Regions from separate parts of the Streptomyces sp. NPDC056734 genome, predicted to be linked through region 1. Evidence: riboswitches for the same ligand, from Rfam matches in the RefSeq annotation. Region 1 holds a riboswitch; the other holds the start of a gene.
What was found. Region 1 has a riboswitch for glycine ahead of gcvP (aminomethyl-transferring glycine dehydrogenase). Riboswitches for the same ligand answer to the same signal wherever they lie in the genome.
Positions count from the first base shown of each region.

Region 2: it holds a riboswitch for glycine, as region 1 does, so the genes downstream of both, gcvT (glycine cleavage system aminomethyltransferase GcvT) here and gcvP (aminomethyl-transferring glycine dehydrogenase) in region 1, are expected to answer to the same signal.

Region 1 covers NZ_JBHTZD010000023.1:2,826-13,600, reverse strand. Annotated here, with positions in the region: gene gcvP (aminomethyl-transferring glycine dehydrogenase) at 1-2,287, opposite strand, end outside; glycine riboswitch at 2,457-2,552, opposite strand; gene ACFRFC_RS29960 (PRC-barrel domain-containing protein) at 2,667-3,041, shown strand; gene ACFRFC_RS29955 (DNA polymerase IV) at 3,335-4,669, opposite strand; gene ACFRFC_RS29950 (MerR family transcriptional regulator) at 4,772-5,416, opposite strand; gene ACFRFC_RS29945 (bifunctional nuclease family protein) at 5,681-6,154, opposite strand; gene ACFRFC_RS29940 (MerR family transcriptional regulator) at 6,245-6,982, opposite strand; gene ACFRFC_RS29935 (FHA domain-containing protein) at 7,021-7,887, opposite strand; gene ACFRFC_RS29930 (DUF881 domain-containing protein) at 8,018-8,851, opposite strand; gene ACFRFC_RS29925 (small basic family protein) at 8,856-9,188, opposite strand; gene ACFRFC_RS29920 (DUF881 domain-containing protein) at 9,185-10,123, opposite strand; gene ACFRFC_RS29915 (sugar phosphate nucleotidyltransferase) at 10,220-10,775, opposite strand, start outside.
Region 2 covers NZ_JBHTZD010000009.1:287,844-298,618, reverse strand. Annotated here, with positions in the region: gene glyA (serine hydroxymethyltransferase) at 1-426, opposite strand, end outside; gene gcvH (glycine cleavage system protein GcvH) at 442-822, opposite strand; gene gcvT (glycine cleavage system aminomethyltransferase GcvT) at 956-2,074, opposite strand; glycine riboswitch at 2,260-2,352, opposite strand; gene ACFRFC_RS16535 (AAA family ATPase) at 2,600-3,268, shown strand; gene ACFRFC_RS16530 (enhanced serine sensitivity protein SseB) at 4,107-4,898, shown strand; gene ACFRFC_RS16525 (enhanced serine sensitivity protein SseB C-terminal domain-containing protein) at 5,024-5,815, shown strand; gene ACFRFC_RS16520 (ABC transporter permease) at 6,249-7,247, shown strand; gene ACFRFC_RS16515 (ABC transporter substrate-binding protein) at 7,288-9,066, shown strand; gene ACFRFC_RS16510 (ABC transporter permease) at 9,136-10,143, shown strand; gene ACFRFC_RS16505 (ABC transporter ATP-binding protein) at 10,140-10,775, shown strand, end outside.

The DNA of each region.
Region 1 (10,775 bases):
TCCCCGCCGAACCCCACGGAGCCGCCGAGACCGGCCCCACGCCCGTCTCCGGACCGGCGGCCGGCTGCAACGGGTGGTTCGGCAGATACGGCGCCAGGTGCGAGCGCACCGCCACCGGACCGACGCCGGGACCACCGCCGCCGTGCGGGATACAGAAGGTCTTGTGCAGATTCAGGTGCGAGACGTCGCCGCCGAAGTGCCCCGGCTTGGCCAGCCCCACCAGCGCGTTGAGATTGGCCCCGTCGACATACACCTGCCCACCGGCCTCGTGCACCTGGGCGCAGATGTCGGCGACATGCTCCTCGAACACGCCATGGGTCGACGGGTACGTGATCATCAGCACGGCCAGTTCGTCCCGGTGCTGCTCGATCTTCGCGCGCAGGTCCTCGACGTCGATCTCGCCGTCCCCGGCGGTCTTCACGACGACCACCTTCATGCCCGCCATCACGGCACTGGCGGCGTTGGTCCCGTGCGCGGACGACGGGATCAGACACACGGTCCGCTGCTCGTCCCCGTTGGCCCGGTGGTACCCGCGCACCGCGAGCAGCCCGGCCAGCTCGCCCTGCGACCCGGCGTTGGGCTGCAACGACACCTTGTCGTACCCGGTGACCTCGGCGAGACGTTCCTCCAGCTCCCGGATGAGCGTCAGATACCCCTGCGCCTGCTCGGCGGGCGCGAACGGGTGCAGCTGTCCGAACTCCGGCCAGGTCACCGGCTCCATCTCGGTCGTCGCGTTGAGCTTCATCGTGCAGGAACCCAGCGGGATCATGCCGCGGTCCAGCGCGTAGTCACGATCGGCCAGCCTGCGCAGATAGCGCAGCATCGCCGTCTCCGAGCGATGCCGGTGGAAGACGGGGTGGGTCAGGAACTCGTCACTGCGCAGCGCCCCGTCCAACAGGACGTCCCCGGACACGGCGTCCAGCGCCTCGATGTCCCCCTCGACCCCGAACGCGCGCCATACGGCACGCAGCTGGGTCCGCGTGGTCGTCTCGTCGCAGGCGATGGACACCTGGTCGGCGTCGACGAGCCGCAGGTTGACCCCGTTCTCCCGCGCGGCGGCCACGATCCCCGCCGCCCGGCCCTCGGCCCGCACGGTGACCGTGTCGAAGTAGGTTCCGTGCACGACCTCGGCCCCGCCGCTGCGGAGCCCGGCCGCCAGAACGGCCGCGTACCGGTGCGTACGCCACGCGATGGTGCGCAGCCCCTCGGGCCCGTGGTACACGGCGTACATCCCGGCCATCACGGCGAGCAGCACCTGCGCGGTGCAGATGTTGCTGGTCGCCTTCTCGCGCCGGATGTGCTGCTCCCGCGTCTGGAGCGCGAGCCGGTACGCCTGGTTCCCGTCCACGTCCACCGAGACACCCACGAGCCGGCCCGGCAGGCTGCGCGCGTACTTCTCGTGCACCGCCATGTATCCGGCGTGCGGCCCGCCGAAGGCCATCGGCACCCCGAACCGCTGGGTCGTGCCGATCGCGATGTCCGCTCCCAGCTCACCGGGCGACTTCAGCAGCGTCAGCGCCAGCAGATCGGCGGCCACGGTGACCACCGCGCCCAGCCCGTGCGCCTGATCGACGACCGCCTTGATGTCCCGTACGGCCCCGGAGGCGCCCGGGTACTGGATCAGTACGCCGTTGATCTCCCGCCCGGCCACCTCGGCCGGAATGCCCTCGCTCAGGTCGGCGACGACGACCTCGACGCCGGTCGGCTCGGCCCGCGTCTCGATCACGGCGATGGTCTGCGGCAACGCGTCCGCGTCGATCAGGAAGAGGCCCTTCTTGTTCTTCCCCATGCGCCGGGACAGTGCCATCGCCTCGGCGGCGGCCGTGCCCTCGTCCAGCAGCGAGGCCCCGGAGGTCGGCAGCCCGGTGAGGTCGGCGACCATGGTCTGGAAGTTCAGCAGCGCTTCCAGCCGCCCCTGCGAGATCTCCGGCTGATAGGGCGTGTACGCCGTGTACCAGGCCGGGTTCTCCATCACATTGCGCAGCACGACGGGCGGCGTGAACGTCCCGTAGTACCCGAGCCCGATCATCGGGTCGAGCACCTGATTCCGGTCGGCCAGGGAGCGCAGCTCGGCCAGCACCTCGGCCTCCGTGCGCGCGCCCGGCAGGTCCAGCGCGTCGGCGTTCTTGATCACGTCCGGGACGGCGGCGGCGGTCAGCTCGTCCAGCGAGCCGTAACCGACCTGGGCGAGCATCTTGGCCCGCGCCTCCTGGTCCGGGCCGATGTGCCGCTGTTCGAAGGGGATTCCCTGCTCAAGCTCGGAGAGCGGAGTGCGATGGGCGGTCATTGCGGAGGCCTCCTGGTCTGACGCGACCTTCGAGGGGCACCACGGCGCGGTAGCCCCGACGGCCTCCCCCTCTGTCATCACAACCTGAGAGCTTCACCGGACAGACGTCCGGCTTTCACCGTCGGTGAGGGCGGCAGCCGTCGGCGACCGCCCTGCTTTCCAGAGTGACCTCGTCCGTGCGGTACGGGGGCCTGAGAGATTCCGGGGAGGATTTGCTCCTTCGGCGCCTCCGGGACTCTCCGGAGGACTCTCCCGCACGGGGTCAGCAGCCGTTTGTCAGCCTACCAGCGCGCTCTCCGCACGGACCTTCGAGTGGCCGCGTTCCCCAATGTGCTCTTTCGTAGTGCTTACGGATGAGTTGCGACCACGTGGAGGGACCGTGCAGACCGACATCGATCCGCGCAACCTGATCGGCCGCAAGGCGTTCGACCGCAACGGCACCAAGATCGGCACGATCGACGAGATCTACCTCGACGACGCGACCGGCGTGCCCGAGTGGGCCGCCATAAGGACGGGCCTGTTCAGCCGGGACGCTTTCGTGCCCCTGGAGCCCAGCGAACTGATCGAAGGCACTCTGCACGTCCCCTTCGACCGCGCCCTGATCAAGGACGCCCCCGACTTCGGCGTCGGCCGCCATCTCTCCCCCGAACAGGAACTCCAGCTCTACCACCACTACGGCCTGGACGTCGCCGCCCCACCGTCCGTACCGGACCGAGACTTCGGCCGGGTCGCGGGCCAGGACGAGACCACCTGACCCACGGGCCCGCCCACCCCGCAGTTCGAAACCGGAGCCGGACCACGACCGGCCCACTCCCACGCACCCACGCACCCACGCACCCACGCACCCACGCACCCACGCACCCACGCAAACGCTTCCCTACGCACGGACACGCCTCCCCCCAACCCTGCTCACCAGGCCCACGCCGCCCGGCCCAGCTCAAGCACCCACCGACGCTCTACACCCTCCCCCCATCACCCTCGCCCCACCACACAGACACGCCCCTTCACACCACCAGCACCAGCACCAGCACCAGCACCCAACCTCCCTCACCCCACCCCCCTCACCCCCAAATCCCCCACCACCAACGGCAACGGATCCGCCGGCTCCAGCTCCGGATCCTCGGTCCGAAACGTCCGCACCCGCCCCGCCCGCTCCGACTGCGGTGTCTCGAACCGCACGGTCACCCGCCCGAGCCCGCTCCCCTGCACCCACCCGTGCCCCGCGGGCCACCGCCGCTCGGCGTGCTCCTCCGCTTCCGCACGCTCCCCCTCCTGGGGGTGCTCCTCCGGATGCTCGTCCGCCAGCACCCCCGCGGCCTGCGCGAACAGGTCCTCCTGCGTGAAATCGGCGAGCCCGCTGACCCCGACCCCCAGCAGCCGCACCCCACCCGTCGTGTCCACGGACTCCAGCAGCCGCGCGGCGGCCTCCCGCACCACCGCCGGATCGTCGGTGGGACCCCGCAGCGTCTCGGACCGGGTGAGCGTCGAGAAGTCGTACCGCCGCACCTTCAGCACGATCGTCCGCCCCGACAGCCCGGCCCCTCTGAGCCGCCGCACACACCGGTCGGCCAGCCGCTGCACCTCCAGCCCGACCCGCACCCGGTCATGGATGTCCACGTCGTAGGTGTCCTCCACCGACACCGACTTGGTCTCCCGCTCGGCGACCACGGGCCGGTCGTCGCGGGCCAGCGCCATGGCGTAGAGAGCGTGCCCATGTGCCTTGCCCAGCAGCCGGACGAGTTCGTCCTCGCCCGCCTCGGCCAGCTCCTCGACCGTGGTGATCCCGGCCCGGCGCAGATGATCACCGGTCGCCGGCCCCACCCCGGGCAGTGTCCGCACCGGCAGGGGCGCGAGCAGCGCCCGCTCGGTCCCCGGCTCGATCAGCACCAGCCCGTCGGGCTTGGCCTGCTCGGAGGCGATCTTCGCCAGCATCTTGGACGCGGCGAGCCCCACCGACCCGGTCAGCCCCGTGGCGGCCCGTATGTCCGCGCGCAGCTTGATCCCCGCCAGCCGCGCCGATTCACTGTCCCAGGCCGTCTCCCCGGCCTCCAGGTCCACGAACGCCTCGTCCAGGCTCAGCGGCTCCACCAGCGGCGACAGCGCCCCCAGCAACGCCATCACCTGCTCGCTGACCGACCGGTAGAACCCGAACCTGGGCACCAGATACGCGGCGTTCGGCGCCAGCCGCCGCGCCTGCGCCATCGGCATCGCCGAGTGCACCCCGAACACCCGGGCCTCGTAGGAGCAGGTCGCCACCACCCCGCGCGGCCCCAGCCCTCCCACGATCACCGCTTTCCCGCGCAGGCTCGGCTTGGACGCCTGCTCCACCGAGGCGAAGAAGGCATCCATGTCGAGATGCAGGACCGTGGGTGTTCTCCTCACACCTACGATGCTGCACCACACCACTGACAACGCCCCGCCGCGACGAGACACGGGCCGCCGTGGAGGCCGCGTCCGGGCCCGGAACGCCGGGCGCGGAGCCGCTCAGACGGCCCGGTTGCGCCGCCGCGCCAGCTCGTCCGCCGGGTTGTGGCCGACCAGCGTCTCACCGGTGTCGATGCGCTCCCCGTGCAGCTGCGAGAGCGCGCCCTCCACATCCCGCCACACCACGCCCACGGCGATCCCGAAGATCCCCTGCCCGCCCTGGAGCAGCGCGTGCACCTCGTCCGGCGAGGTGCACTCGTAGACCGTGGCGCCGTCGCTCATCAGCGTCATCCGCTCCAGGTCGCGAAAACCGCGCTCGCGCAGATGCTGGACCGTGGTCCGGATGTTCTGGAGCGACACCCCGGTGTCCAGGAAGCGCTTGACGATCTTCAGGACGACGACGTCCCGGAAGCTGTACAGCCGCTGCGTCCCCGACCCGTGCGCGGGCCGTACGCTGGGCTCGACGAGCCCGGTGCGGGCCCAGTAGTCCAGTTGCCGGTAGGTGATGCCGGCGGCGGCGCAGGCCGTCGGACCGCGGTAGCCGATCTGCTCGGACGTCATCGACGTCGCCCCTCCGCTGGTGGGCACGGCCGTCGGTCGCTGCGCAGCCTGACCGGTCGTGCTGCCGTGAAGCGGGTACGGACCGCTCTCCCCGAGACTGCGCCCGGGGGCACCCCCAGCCGTACCGTCGCCGCTGCTTCTCACGCCGACCTCCGTCCTTGACCTGCCTTCTCGACGGTAGGCAGTCACCGAGGGTGCGTCAACGATCGCCACACTCGGCACGCCGAGTGATAATCACCCCAGGAGTGGTTTCCCGTGTCCCACCGCGGGGAAAGGCTAGCCGAATGCGCCGACGGTGAGCCGCAGGACGCTCTCACACGCCCCTGGCATTTGCCGGGCCGAAGCGGTACGAGTCCCCGAAACAGTAAGGCCCGGCGCACACCGTGTGTCCGCCGGGCCGTCCATGTCTCACTGGCTGCTGGTGCCGAAGTCCTCGGGCGAGATCTGGTCGAGGAACTCGCGGAACTTCTCCACCTCGTCCTCCTGCTCGTCGGGGATCGCGATGCCCGCGTCGTCGAGCACTCCGTCACTGCCGTAGATCGGCGTTCCGGTGCGCAGGGCCAGCGCTATGGCGTCGGACGGACGGGCGCTCACCTCGACGCCGCTGGCGAAGACCAGCTCGGCGTAGAAGACGCCCTCACGCAGATCCGTGATGCGCACCTCGGTGAGTTCCTGGCCGACGGCCTCCAGCACGTCCTTGAACAGGTCGTGGGTCAGCGGCCGGGCGGGCGCCATGCCCTGCTGGGCGAAGGCGATCGCCGTCGCCTCCCCCGGCCCGATCCAGATGGGGAGGTAACGGTCGCCTCCCACTTCACGCAGGAGCACGATCGGTTGGTTGGAGGGCATTTCGACCCGGACACCTACGACATCGAGCTCGTTCACACAGCAACCCTAGGCCGTGCCCGGGATATTTGGGTAGTCGGGACGTCCACAGGTCCGGATCCGGTCGTGCCGCGGCGGCACGTCCGCCCCTCAGGGCAGCCGCACCCCGAGCGCGGACTGCACCAGCGCCGCGTGCAGCTTCACGGCGAGCCCCGCCAGCTCCTTCGTACGGGCCTCGGCATGGGCCCTGGTCTGCGGATTGCGGTGCCGCCGCAGCGGCGCCACCACCTGGTCCACCAGCCCGGCCTCCCGGTCGGCGGCGGCCTTCATCACCCGCAGATGCCGAGGCTCGATCCCGGACCGCCCGAGTTCCACCACCAGCGAGGCCACGGTGGCCGCCTCCGCGTCGTACACGCCCTCCGCGACCGGGGCGATCAGCCCGTACGACTCCCATTCCGCGAGTTCCTCGTCGCCGATGCCGGCGGCGGCCAGCAGCTCGGCGCGGCCGATCCGGGCCGCCGTGGGCGCGTCGGACGGCTCGGAGGCGCCCTCACCGCCCCGCGCCCGGCCCAGCGCCGGCAGCTGTACGTCCTCGCCGCGCTCCATCGCCTCCAGGTGCTCGCGGATCACCTTCAGCGGCAGATAGTGGTCCCGCTGCATCCGCAGCACATGACCGAGGCGCTCGACATCACCGGCGCTGAACTTGCGGTACCCCGACGGGGTCCGCTGCGGCTCGATCAGCCCTTCCGACTCCAGGAACCGGATCTTGGAGATGGTGACCTCGGGGAAATCCTCCCGCAGCACGTTCAGCACCGTGCCGATGCTCATCAGCCCGCTGTCCGTGGCGGCGGCGCCGTGACCGGCACCGCCGCTCGGTGTATGGAGCATGGACCTTCCCTGGGATTCCCGGACCGTGTCCGGTGAGGTCAGATGACCTGCCGGCTCGCGTAGAAGACGAGCCGGTACTTGCCGATCTGCACCTCGTCGCCGTTGTGCAGGGCGACCTGGTCGATCCGCTCGCGGTTGACATATGTGCCGTTCAGGCTGCCGACATCGGCGACCGTGAAGGACCCGTCCGGAGCGCGCCGGAACTCGACATGGCGGCGCGAGACGGTCACGTCGTCCAGGAAGATGTCGCTCTGCGGATGGCGCCCGGCCGTGGTGAGGTCGCTGTCCAGCAGGAAGCGGCTCCCGGAGTTCGGCCCGCGGCGCACCACCAGCAGGGCCGAGCCCAGCGGCAGCGCGTCGACCGCGGCCTGCGCCTCGGGCGACAGGGCCGGGATCTGGGTCTGCCCGGTGACCTCGGAGTCGTACGCCTCAAGGCCGCTGATCGAGATCGTGGACGTCGTCTCGGACGCCCGCTCGGGGACCACGCCGGGGCGCAGGGGCGCGCCGCAGTTGGAACAGAAGCGGCTGTTCTCCGCATTGCGGTTGCCGCACCTCGAACACACCAGGGCCGACATCGACGGATCCTCCTGCCGCGGCTGCCCCGCCGGGGAATGGGACGCGTACGGATCGGGCGAAAACCCTCCACCCGTACTTGAGGTTGACGGTTGCCCGAAACCTATGCCTCCGGCCTGGGCAGGGTCAACCGACGGCGCGCCCGGACCACCCACCTGGTCCCGGAACAGCGGGCGCTGCCCTTCCGCGTCGGGCTGTGCGCGATGGCGGGCCGTCGCGTTGCCGCTGCCCTCTCGCGAGCTCTTGCCGAACAACTTCGCAAACAACTTCACGGGCGATTCCCCTTGACCGAAACAGACCCGCCCGTGGGGCAGGACGAACCCTGACTGCATACTCCGGCTGACCCGGACACCCTCACAACGTCCGTAGCCACCGGACAGTTTCCACCACGCACCACATGTTCGGTGCGCCGACCCCCCGCAACCTCATGCCCTGCTCCGACGCCCCCCATGCACCCCCGGTTCACTGGGAGGACGACCGAGCGTAGTCAGGCTGCTCCGCGGCTCGCAAGGCGTCCACGACGATCTTGTCCGCCCGCTCGACGGTCACCGTGGCCTGCTCCTTCTCAAGCGTCTGCACCACGCCTCCTGGGATGTTGAGCGCCGGCTCCAGATCCTGCGGCTTGCCGATGACCTGGAAACGATAGGGCGCGTTGATCTTGTTCCCGTCGACGCCGACTCCGTTCCCGGAATCCGTCAGATAGGTGTCCGCGACCACGCGCACGCCGTTCACCTGGACCGCCTCCGCGCCGGCGGCGCGCAGCTCCTGGATCGCGTCGAGCAGCATGTTCGCCTCGACCGTCCCCTTCGCGTCCTCGATGGTCATCGTGATTCCGGGCCCCTGGGCGGCCACCGTGCCCGCCAGGATGCCCAGTTGCCGTTCCTTCTCGACCGTCTGCCTGAGGGCTTCCTCCGCCTGGTCCGAGCTGTTCTCCAGCTCCTCCCGCTGCTTCTCAAGCCCCTGCTTCTCGTCCTCAAGACGCTCAGTCCGGTCGTCCAGTTCATCGAGGATGCGCACAAGATCCTCCTGCCGGGCACCACGCAGAGCACTGTCACCGTCACTGTACGAAGCGACCTGGACGGCGAGCCCGAACCCGAGCCCGAACAGCAACAGCGCGACGATGAGTTGCGCGCGCGTCACCCGCGGCGGCCACAGCCCCTGCGCCAGCCGCTGCCGGCCGGTCAGCGACGGCTCCCCCCGCCGCTCGGGCTCCTCGACGGAACCTGGCTGCGCCGGGATCTCCTGGGGCAGCTCCTTGCGCAGCGGACTTCCGTGCGCCCCGTGCTGGTTGCTCATCGCCTCACGCCCGGAAGACATGCCGGCGGATCGCCGCGGCGTTGGAGAAGATCCGGATACCGAGCACGACCACGACCCCGGTCGACAGCTGGGCGCCCACGCCCAGTTTGTCGCCCAGGAACACGATCAGCGCGGCGACGACCACGTTCGACAGGAACGACACCACGAAGACCTTGTCGTCGAAGATGCCGTCGAGCATGGCCCGCAGTCCCCCGAAGACGGCATCCAGTGCCGCCACCACGGCGATCGGCAGGTAGGGCTCGACGACCGCCGGAACCTCGGGCCGGACCAGCAGTCCGGCCACGACTCCCACGACGAGGCCCAGTACGGCGATCACGATGTGCCTTTCTCAGTCTCGGTTCTCGGCTCTGCGGTCTCGGTACCGGGCCGCGCGGTGCGCACCAGCACGCTGGGCGCGCCCGGCAGCCGGAGGTCCTCATGAACGGAAATCGCCGTCCGGATCCCGAAGTTCTCCTGGAGGGCATGCAGATAGAGCCCGTCCGCACTGTTCTGGAACTGGGTGCTCATCCGGTCCCCGTCCCCCACCGCGAGCACCGTGTACGGGGGCACCAACGGCCGGTTGTCGACCAGTATCGCGTCACCCGCGGCCCTGATCGCCGACAGCGCCGTCAGCCGCTGCCCGTTGATGGAGATGGCCTCGGCGCCCGACTCCCAGAACCCGTTGACCACGCGCTGCATGTCATGGTCACGCACCCGGCCCGTGTCGGAGAAAGCCGACGTCCCGCGCGGATCCGAACCCCCCTCGGCGGAAGCCTCCTTCGCGTCGTTCACAACCAGCTTCACACCGGGACCATGCACCTCGACGGCTCCGGCCAGGACGCCCACCAGATCGGTCCCGTCGCCGTCCCCGCTCTGCTGGAGCGCCGCCCGCTGCCGCGCCGCCACATCGTCACGCAGCCCCTCGACAGCGCTCTCCAGATCGTCCGCCGCCGTGGTCTCCTGGTCGATGCGATCGATCAGTTCCTCGCGCTCCTTGGCCACCACCGGAGCGGAGACCCGCGCCTGCGCCGCCCCCACGGTCACCACCAGGGCCGCCAGTACGAGCCCCGCGGCGAGCCCCAGCTTCGCGCGCAACGTCCTCGGCGAGCCTCCCTCACCGGCGGCCTTCCTACGCTCCGCGGCCTGGGCGTATCCGTCGTCGAGGCTGTGGTCCATCACATTGGTGAGCAGCGACATGGACGCGTCCGGGCGTGACGCACGCACGCGCGCGGGAGTGCTCCGAATGCGGGGCTGCTGCGGCATGCCGCACATCGTCGCACGTCGCGGCCACTACCTCCGAATGGCCCTACGCGCGTGCCGGGCGGGCCCCCTAGGGGCACCTGTCCGGCACGCGCGCGTGCCGCTCTTCTACCGCCCGGCGCTGTCCACCACGGCCGCCCACTCGTCGAGCAGGGCCTGAGCGGAGGCATCGTCCGGCCCTTCCGCCCACAGATGGGTGACGGCCTCGGCCGGGTCGGGCAGCACCATCACCCAGCGCCCGTCGGTCTCCACCACCCGCACCCCGTCCGTGGTGTCCACGAAGCGATCTCCGGCCGCCTCGACGACCCGCCGCATCACCAGGCCCTTGACCGCCCACGGGGTCGCCAGATCCCGCTTCAGGACGTGCGCACGCGGAATCCGCGCATCGATCTGGCTCAGCGTGAGCTGCGTCCGCGCCACCAGCCCGATCAGCCGTACGAACGCCGCCGTACCGTCGAAGACACTGCTGAACTCCGGGACGATGAACCCGCCCCGGCCGTCCCCGCCGAAGATCGTCGACTCGTCCCGCCCGACCCGGGTCAGATCGTCGGGCGAGGTGGTCGTCCACTCCACCTGCGTGCCGTGGTAAGCCGCCACCTGCTCGGCGATCCTGGTCGTCGTCACCGGCAGGGCCACCCGCCCGCTGCGCCGCTCGGCGGCCACC
Region 2 (10,775 bases), on a different contig from region 1:
GACGTCGAACTGCTTGCCGGAGAAGTTCAGCCGCATGCCGTGGGTGAGGTGGCCGCCGTGCGCCAGGTCCAGGCCGAGGATGGTGTCCCCGGGCTGGGCGATGGCGAACAGCGCGGCCTGGTTGGCGGAGGCGCCGGAGTGCGGCTGCACATTGGCGTACTCGGCGCCGAACAGCTCCTTGACCCGGTCGATGGCGAGCTGCTCGGTGACATCGACGTACTCGCAGCCGCCGTAGTAGCGGCGGCCCGGGTAGCCCTCGGCGTACTTGTTGGTCAGGACCGAGCCCTGGGCCTCCATGACCGCGACCGGGGCGAAGTTCTCCGAGGCGATCATCTCCAGCGTGGACTGCTGGCGGCGCAGCTCGGCGTCGACGGCGGCGGCGACCTCGGGGTCGAGCTGATGCAGGGGGGTGTTCAGTGCGGACATCGGGTGTACGACTCCTCAGCCGGCGGAAAAGGCGGTGTACTCGTCGGCGGAGAGCAGTTCGGCGGGCTCGTCCGTGACCTTGACCTTGAACAGCCAGCCGCCCTCGAAGGGGGCCGAGTTCACCAGCGCCGGATCGTCCACCACGTCCTGGTTGAACTCGACGACCTCACCGGTCACCGGCGAGTACAGGTCGGAGACCGACTTGGTGGACTCCAGCTCGCCACAGGTGTCCCCGGCGGTGACCGCGGTACCGGCCTCGGGGAGCTGGGCGTAGACGACATCGCCGAGCGCGTTGGCCGCGAACTCGGTGATGCCGACCGTGGCCACGCCGTTCTCGTCGGCGGCCGACAGCCACTCGTGTTCCTTGCTGTAACGCAGTTCCTTGGGGTTGCTCATGTCCTGAATTCTCCTGTACGCGAGGGAGCGCTGATGAAGGGGGGACGGCTGACACCGCCGGTGACCAGTGGGAACACGCCGGTCACGCCGGTCACGGAGATCACTGGGGACCACCGCGACCGGCGTGGCGCCGCTACTTCCGGCACTTGTGGAACGGCAGCGCCACGACCTCGTACGGCTCGTGGCTGCCGCGGATGTCCACGCCGACCCCCGCCGTGCCGGGCGCGGCGTGCGCGGCGTCGACGTAGGCCATGGCGATCGGCCTGCCCAGGGTGGGGGAGGGGGCGCCGGAGGTGACCTCGCCGACCGTCTCGCCGTCCGCGACCACCGCGTAGCCGGCGCGCGGCACCCGGCGGCCCTCGGCGATCAGCCCGACCAGGACGCGCGGCGGGTCGGCCGCGGCCTTCTCCGCCGCCGCGGCGAGCGCCTCGCGCCCGACGAAATCGCCGTCCTTGTCGAACTTCACGACCCGGCCGAGCCCGGCGTCGAAGGGGGTGAGCGCGGCGCTCAGCTCATGCCCGTACAGCGGCATGCCCGCCTCCAGGCGCAGGGTGTCCCGGCAGGACAGCCCGCACGGCACCAGGCCCGCCGGGGCGCCGGCCTCGGTCAGCGCCTGCCATACGGCGACCGCGTGCCCGGGCTTCACGAACAGCTCGAACCCGTCCTCGCCGGTGTAGCCGGTACGGGCGATCAGCGCCGGGACCCCGGCGACCGTGCCGGGCAGCCCGGCGTAGTACTTCAGGCCGTCGAGATCGGCGTCGGTGAGCGACTTGAGGATGCCGGGGGACTCGGGGCCCTGGACGGCGAGCAGCGCGTAGGCGTCCCGGTCGTCACGGACCTCGGCGTCGAAACCGGCGGCCCGCTCGGTGAGGGCGTCCAGGACGACCTGGGCGTTGGAGGCGTTGGCGACGACCAGATACTCGGCCTCCGCCAGCCGGTAGACGATCAGGTCGTCCAGGATGCCGCCGTCGGCGCGGCAGATCATGGTGTAGCGGGCCCGGCCGGCCCCGACGGCGGCGAGGTTGCCGACCAGCGCGAAGTTCAGCAGCGCGGCGGCCTGCGGGCCGGTGACGGTGATCTCGCCCATGTGGGAGAGGTCGAACAGCCCGGCCCGGGTGCGCACGGCGAGATGCTCGTCACGTTCGGAGCCGTAGCGCAGGGGCATGTCCCAGCCCGCGAAGTCGGTCATCGTCGCGCCGAGCGAGCGATGGAGGGCGTCGAGTGCGGTATGCCGGAGCGCGGCACTGCTCATCGGTCGGTCTCCCAAGGCAAGGGGGAATACAGGGTGGGGTGAGGAAGGTTCTTCTGGTTCTTCCTCATTCCTCCCCATCTGTCATCGGAACCTGAGAGGTTCGCCATGACCGTCGACGAGCGCGTCGGCGATCACGGTTTGCACCTTGGGTGGAGCCACCACGGCGGCTCGCTTTTCAGATGTGCCTCGCCCGCGCGGTACGGGGCCTGAGAGATTCAAGGGAGGGACTTGCTCCTTCGGCGCCCCGGTGACACCGGGGACTCTCCCGCGCGGATTCAAGCGGCCGGTATGCAGTTGGCGCCGTCATCATTGCACGCATCCGGGTGCGACGGCAGGGGGAGGTTTGACGGGCCATGCCCAGTGGGCACGCAGAGTGGGCACGGAGATCGGCGGCGCACGGCGACGGCTCTCTGTGGCAGGGCTGTTGCACGATGCGCACGGAAAGACGAAACACCGCGAATTACCTTCTCTTTACACTCGACGGGGAGGGAATCTCGTGAACCGCCCCAGGGGAGGACGATCACGGTGAACAGGACCACGGCGTACGCGACCACCACGGGCGCCGCGCTGCCCGAGCAGCCGACGGCCCCGGCCCGGGAGGCGTGCGGGCCGCTGCCGTCCCCCGTCCTGCGCGACCTGCGCGACCGGGCCGGCCACAGCCCTCACGCTTTGCTCTTCGGCCCCCGCGACCTGGTCGTGGTCACCGGCCTGCCCGGCAGCGGCAAGTCCACCCTGATGCGGCGCACGGTGAAAACGCTCCGCATCGACTCCCAGGACACCCGCGACCGCTGGGACCAGCGCACCCCGCGCTTCCTGCCCTACACCGCCTACCGCCCCCTCGTCCGCCTCGCCCACTACGCCGGACTGCGCCGCGCCCTGCGCAGCGGCGAGGGCGTCGTCGTGCACGACTGCGGGACCCAGGCGTGGGTGCGCGCCTGGCTGGCCCGCGAGGCCCGCCGCCGCGGCGGCAGCCTGCACATCCTGCTGCTCGACGTCACCCCGGAGCAGGCCCTCCAGGGCCAGCGCGAACGCGGCCGCGGCGTCTCCCGCTACGCCTTCCGCCGCCACCGCGGCGTCGCCTCCCGCCTCCTGCGCCGCATCCAGAAGGGCCACCTCCCCCACGCCTGCGGCTCAGCGGTCCTCCTGGACCGCGACGCGGCGAACACCCTGCGCCGGATCGGGTTCACGGGGTAGGGCGTCCGGGGTGGCGGGGCCCGGCCCTGCCCCCGTCCCAGGACCCGGCAGCTCCGGCGGCGTCAAGTGCCGCCCACCGGGGCCGGGGACGAGCACATCCGGCGGCAGCTGCCGCGCGTTCCCCTCCGGGCCGGAAGGCGCCGCGGCAGGCGCTGCCGCCGCGGCCTCGGGTCCACGGCGGCCTCGGGTCCACGGCGGCCCCGGGTCCACGGCGGCCCCGGGTCACGGCGGCCCCGGGTCACGACGGCCTCGGGTCCACGGCGATCCCGGGTCCATGGCGGCCCAGGGCCACGGCGGCCCGGGTCCACGGCGGTCCGGTACGGGGGGTTCCGCTCCGGGGGGTTCCGCTCCGGGCCCTGGCCCTGCGGCTCCGGCGGCCCGCACCGTCCGACTCGGCCAGGACGACAGACGCCCGACGTCAAGTACCGCCTGCCACGGGCCTGGGCCCCGGACCTCACCCTGGGCCGTGTCCCGGCCCATACCTCGCCCTCGGTCGTGTCCCGGTCCCGGACTTCGCTCTCTGCCGCGCCCCGGCCCCGGACCTTGCCTCCGCCGTGCCCTGGCCCGGACCTCGCTCTGGGGCGTGTACCGGTCCCGGGCGGGCGCCTCTGAGTGTGCCCCGGCTCCGACCTCGCCTTCCGCCGTGCCTCGGCCAGCCCCCCGCCCCCGGTCGTGCCCCGGCCCCGCGCCCGCCCCCCGTTCGCGCCCGTCCAGGCCCCCGCCCCCCGTCGCGCCCCGGCGAGGATCCCCCCGGTCCGGCCCCGCCCCGGCCCCGCAACCGTTAGCCTTTCCACGCACAGATCGCAGTGGTATGTGGTACTCGGCAGGCGGTAGGCAGATGGACTTCCCGGCGGATCTTCCCGCGGACTTTCCGGCACAGGCGCACCCCCATCCGCATGGTGGCTGGCCCGGCAATGAGCTGGAGGAGGTGCTCTCCGCCGCTCTCGGGGTGCCGTCGGCCGGAGGGCGGATCGTCGAGGTGCTCGGCCGCAGCTTCCTGTGGGTGCCGCTGCCCAACGGCGGCGGTCCGCGCAGCGGGCCCCTCGACCTGCCCACCACGGAGATCGACGGCCAGGCGTACGTCCCGGTGTTCAGCTCCGAGGAACAGTTCCGCCAGGTCGTCGGGCACCACATGGCGTACACCATCGCGCCCGCCGTGGAGTTCGCGCGCGGGCTGCCGCCGCAGGCCGGGATCGTGATCAACCCCGGGGGAGTGGTGGGCATCCCGCTGCCGCCGCCCGCCGTCGCGGAGCTGTGCCGGGCGGGGCGCAGTGCGCTGGACGGCCCGGCGAACGGCGGCCGGGTGCGGCTGTTCGAACCCGACTGGCAGGACGACCCGGTGGACTTCCTGGCCGCCGCGTCCGCCGAATTCGCCGCCCTCGGTGTCGTCCTGACGGCCCGCCGCTGCCTCGCCGCCATCGAGACCGCCGACCCGGTGCTGTTCATCGGCGTCGAACTCACCCAGCGCGACGGCGACCTCAGGGCGCTGCCGCTGGCCGCCCTGGAGCGCGCGGTGACCGGCGCGGCGCCCAAGTGGCCGGTCAATCTGGTCCTGTTGGACGTGACCCAGGACCCGGTGGGCGAGTGGATGCGCGAAACCGTCCGCCCGTTCTACACACAGGGCCACTGAACCGGGGCCGCCGGAACCCGCGCCCGCGCAGCCGCATCGACCCCCGATCCGGCAGGCCCACGTAAGCTAGTGTCGCGGTCGAAAAAAGGGCGTTGCAAGCAGGCCACGAAGGGGCGGGGAAGACAGTGAGCGCGAGCGGCACCGCCGCAACCGGCCAGGTCGAGCACGCCCTGCGGCAGGTGACGCCGGGCCGCTACGACAGTTACGAGGCGCTGCTGCACGCCCTGGCGACCCCGGCCGCGGGCCAGATCTGGATGCTGCTCTGGCACGGCCAGGCCGGCTCCCCCGACGCCCAGTACGGGAACATGGAGGTGGAGGGCCACGCGTACGCCCCCTGTGTGACCTCCGCCCAGGAGCTGTCGGCGAGCGGCTGGAACCGTTCGTACGAAGTGGTCGGCGCCCTCGATGTGGCCCGCACCCTCTACCCCGACCACTACGGCCTGTGGCTCAACCCGCACGCACCCGGCGGGGGCGTCGGCATCCCGTGGCTGGATCTGCGCCGGATCGCCACCGGCCTGGACCGCCAGCCCGCCGGACCGCTGCGGCTGGCCGAGCCGGCCGTCGAGGTCCCCCAGTTCTACGCGCTGCTGGCGCAGAACGCCCACCGCACCCCCGCGCTGCGCTCACTGCGCCGCGCCTGGGTGCAGCCGGCGCTCGGAGCGCCGTATCTCGCCATCGGTCTTGAGGTGTACGAGACCTCGCCGACCGCCGTCGACGCGGTGCGCGCGATGATGCAGCAGTCGATCGGCGCCTGCCCGGACGGGCTGCCGGTGTCGACGGTGGCCATGTCGGACGAGTACTGCCCGGTCGCGATGTGGATGCGGGCCAACGCCCGCCCGTTCTACGACCGTGAGGCCCACGCGCCGGCCCAGGCGCCCGGGGTGGGCTACGGGTACCCCGCGCCGGGGGCGTACTGACGCTCGCGGTGGCCTGAACCCCGTCACTCCACACCACCTCAATCCCGGCGAATGTCCTGATTCACCCCCGTCACGCACCCTTGGGGCGCCCCGACGCCCGGTCACGCTACGCGGGTTGACAACCGCCGGGGGCCGAGGGTGAGAATCCGCATGCCGTGGCCGGGTGATCGGATAACGGATTGCCAGGCGCAGTATCACGGTTGCGCATACTTTCCCCGGCAGACCTGGCGGGTGATCGCGAAGACGTTGAAGACTCCCGACCCAGGTACCGGGCTACAGCGCGCGGACAGGTTCGGCGCGGGCAATGTCGACAAGTCGTGTGAACCGCCGGAGCGCGGGCCCCATCCGGGTCCGTACCGGCCGCAAGTGAACCAAATCCGCACACAGCGGCAGGCGTAGGCCGGTCACCACCGGCGAGAGGGGTCAGGTCACTGTGACCGCACCGATCGACATCACGGGTACGGCGGCCGAGGCGCAGCCGGAAGCCGTGCTCTCGGGAGTGGACAAGGCACAGATCGAAGGCCGCTCCCTGGGGCAGATCGCCTGGACGCGTTTCAAGAAGGACAGAGTCGCCGTCGCGGGCGGTGCCATCGTTGTCCTGCTGGTGCTGATCGCGGCGCTGTCCCGCCCCATCCAGGCGCTCTTCGGCCTGGACCCGAACGCCCTGAACCAGGACCTCATCGACCCCAACACCTCCCTGCCGCTGGGCAGTTTCGGCGGGATGAGCCTCGATCACCCGCTCGGTGTCGAGCCCAAGTTCGGGCGGGACATCGCCACCCGGATCCTGGAGGGCTCCTGGGTCTCCCTGGTCGTCGCCTTCGGCGCCACCATCCTGTCCAACACCCTCGGCACGGTCCTCGGCGTGGTCGCCGGCTACTACGGCGGCCGGGTCGACACGATCATCAGCCGGCTGATGGACACCTTCCTCGCCTTCCCGCTGCTGCTGTTCGCCATCGCCATCTCGGCGAACCTCCAGGGCGGCGCGTTCGGCCTGGAAGGGCTGCCGCTGCACATCGGCGTACTGATCTTTGTGATCGGCTTCTTCAACTGGCCCTATCTGGGGCGTATCGTCCGCGGCCAGACCCTCGCCCTGCGCGAGCGCGAGTTCGTCGACGCGTCCCGGGGCATGGGCGCCCGGGGGCCGTACATCCTCTTCCGGGAACTGCTCCCGAACCTGGTCGGCCCGATCATCGTCTACTCGACGCTGCTCATCCCGACCAACATCCTCTTCGAGGCCAGCCTGAGCTTCCTCGGTGTCGGTATCCAGCCCCCGCAGGCGTCGTGGGGCGGCATGCTCAACCAGGCGGTCAGCTACTACCAGGTCGATCCCCAGTACATGATCGTGCCCGGTCTCGCCATCTTCATCACCGTCCTGGCGTTCAACCTGCTCGGCGACGGTCTCCGTGACGCTCTCGACCCACGCAGCCGCTGATCCGCGGCCTCACCGGGAGCGCAGCCAAGTTTTTCCGACAATGGAGGGGAAGCAGACCATCATGAGAAGGTCAGCACTGGCCGCGGTCGCGGCCATAGGCTCCGTGAGCCTGGTGCTCGCGGGATGCAGCAAGGCCGACGACGGCGGTGGCGACGACGGCAGCAACACGCCGGCCGCCGGCGCCGACGCCGCGACCAAGGACGTCGTCAACGCCTCCACGCAGCAGGGCGGAACGGTCACCTACGAGTACGCGGACGTGCCGGACTCGTTCGACCCCGGCAACACGTACTACGCGTACATGTACAACTTCAGCCGGCTCTACGCCCGCCCGCTGATGACCTTCCAGCCGGGCGCCGGCGAGAAGGGCAACGAGCTGGTCCCGGACCTGGCCGAGAGCCCCGGTGTGCCCAGCGACGGCGGCAAGACCTGGACGTACAAGCTGCGCTCGGGCCTGGAGTACGAGGACGGCACGGCGATCACGTCCGAGGACGTCAAGTACGCCGTCGAGCGCTCCAACTTCGCCCGTGACGTGCTCTCCCTCGGCCCCAACTACTTCCAGCAGTTCCTGGAGGGCGGCGAGGACTACAAGGGCCCCTACAAGGACACCAGCGCCGAGGGGCTCGCGTCGATCGAGACGCCGGACGACACCACCATCGTCTTCCATCTCAACCGCGCCTTCCAGGAGTTCGACTACCTGGTGGCCACCCCGCAGACGGCTCCGGTGCCGCAGGCCAAGGACACCGGCATCGACTACGTCAAGGACATCGTGTCCTCCGGCTCGTACAAGTTCGAGACCTATGAGGAGGGCAAGCAGGTCACCCTGGTCCGTAACGAGAACTGGGACGCGGCGACCGACCCGCTGCGCAAGCAGTACCCGGACAAGATCGTCGTGAATCTGAAGGTCAACCCGGAGACCATCGACCAGGACGTCATGGCCGGCGAGGCCATCGACCTCGGCGGGACCGGCGTCCAGGCCGCCACCCAGGCGAAGATCGTCAATGACGAGGACCTCAAGGCCAGCACCGACAACACCTACGGTGGCCGGCTGGTCTACATGGCGATCAACACCGAGCTGGCCCCGTTCGACAACGTCGCCTGCCGCAAGGCCGTCGAGTACGCCATCGACAAGGTCTCGGTGCAGACCGCCAACGGCGGCCCGATCCGCGGTGACATCGCCACCACCGTCCTGCCGCCCGACATCCCCGGCTACGCCGAGTCGGACATCTACGCCACCACGGACAGCAAGGGCGATGTCGACAAGGCCAAGGAGCAGCTGACGGCCTGCGGCGAGGAGACCATCACCACCAACATCACCGCGCGCAGCGACCGTCCGCAGGAGATCGACGCGGCGACCGCGATCATCGACTCGCTGAAGAAGGTCGGCATCGACGCCACCCTCAAGCAGTACCCGTCGGGCAAGTACTTCACCGACTACGCGGGTGTGCCGGAGTTCGACAAGGAGCAGAACGTCGGCCTGATGATGATGCAGTGGGGTGCCGACTGGCCGTCCGGCTACGGCTTCCTCCAGCAGATCCTGCACGGTGACGCGATCGGCGCGTCCGGCAACACCAACCTCTCGCAGCTCGACAACGCGGACGTGAACGCGCTGCTGGAGGAGTCGATCGCGACCGAGGACCCGACCGCGCGCACCGACATGTACGCGCAGATCGACCAGAAGACGATGGAAGAGGCGGCACTCGTCCCGCTGACCTACTTCAAGGTTCTGCTGTTCCGCCCGGCGAACTTCACCAACCTGGTGTCCTCGGCGGCCTTCAGCGGTCAGTACGACTACCTCAACATCGGCACGACCAAGAAGTAGCCCCGGAAGGCAGGTGAAGGCATTGGTGCCCGCGGGCCTCGCGGCCCGCGGGCACCGGCGCCGGTCCCCGTGATCTCGTACATCCTCCGCCGGACGATCGCCGCGGTGATCCTGCTGCTGGTCGTCACCGCGGTCACCTTCGGCATCTTCTTTCTGCTGCCGCGGATGGCCGGCCAGACCGTCGACCAGCTGGCCCAGCAGTACATCGGGAAGAACCCGACGCCCGAGGACATCGCCGCGGTCAAGCGCAATCTCGGACTGGACCAGCCCGTCTACGTCCAGTTCTGGCACTTCATCAAGGGGATTGTGGTGGGCGCCACCTACGACCTCGGCCCCACCACGGCGCGCTGTGAGGCGCCGTGCTTCGGCTACTCCTTCAAGACGCATGTCGAGGTCTGGCCGCAGCTCACCTCCCGCCTGCCCGTGACGATCTCACTGGCGGCCGGTGCCGCGGTGCTGTGGCTGCTGTCCGGGGTGACGGCGGGTGTGGTCTCCGCCCTCAAGCCGGGCTCGTTCCTCGACCGCACCTTCATGGGTATCGCCCTGGCCGGGGTGTCGCTGCCCATGTTCTTCACCGGCAACCTGGCCCTGCTGCTGTTCACCTTCGAGTTCCCGATCTTCGGACGCACCTATGTGCCGTTCACCGAGAACCCCTCCCAATGGGCCAACACCCTCTTCCCCGCCTGGTGCTCCCTCGCCCTGCTCTACTCGGCCATCTACGCGCGGCTCACCCGCTCGGGGATGCTGGAGACCATGAACGAGGATTTCATCCGCACGGCACGAGCGAAGGGCCTGCGCGAACGCAAGGTCGTGCTGCGGCACGGGCTGCGCGCCGCGCTCACCCCGATCATCACCGTGTTCGGCATGGACGTCGGCCTGCTGCTCGGCGGCGCGCTGATCACCGAGACGGTGTTCTCGCTGCACGGCATCGGTGAGTACGCCGTCCAGTCGATCCAGGACAACGACCTGCCCCCGATCCTCGGCGTCACCCTGTTCGCCGCCTTCTTCGTCGTGATCGCAAATCTCCTGGTGGACCTGCTGTACGCCGCCGCCGACCCGCGGGTGAGGCTCTCGTGACCGAACTGTCCAAGACCGGCGCCACGACGGGTGCCGAGGCCGGTGCCAAGACCGGTGCCAAGACCAGTGGCGCGACCGGCGCCGCGACCGGGGAGACCGTCCCCGCCGACACCTCCGCGAGCACCTCCCGGGCCTTCCTGGAGGTCCGCGATCTCAAGGTGCACTTCCCCACTCACGACGGTGTGGTCAAGTCCGTCGACGGGCTCAGCTTCACCCTGGAGAAGGGCAGGACCCTCTCCATCGTGGGCGAGTCCGGCTCCGGCAAGTCCGTCACCTCGCTGGCGATCATGGGACTGCACCGGCTCGGCGCCCGCGGCAAGAACGTCCGGATGTCCGGCGAGATCTGGCTCGACGGCAAGGAACTCGTCGCCGCCGACCCCGACGAGGTCCGCCGGCTGCGCGGCCGCGAGATGGCGATGATCTTCCAGGATCCGCTCTCCGCGATGCACCCCTACTACACGGTCGGCAGCCAGATCGTGGAGGCGTACCGCGTCCACCACGCCGTCAGCAAGAAGATCGCCCGCAAGCGGGCCGTCGAGATGCTCGACCGGGTCGGCATCCCCGAGCCCGCCAAGCGCGTCGACGGCTACCCGCACGAGTTCTCCGGTGGCATGCGCCAGCGCGCGATGATC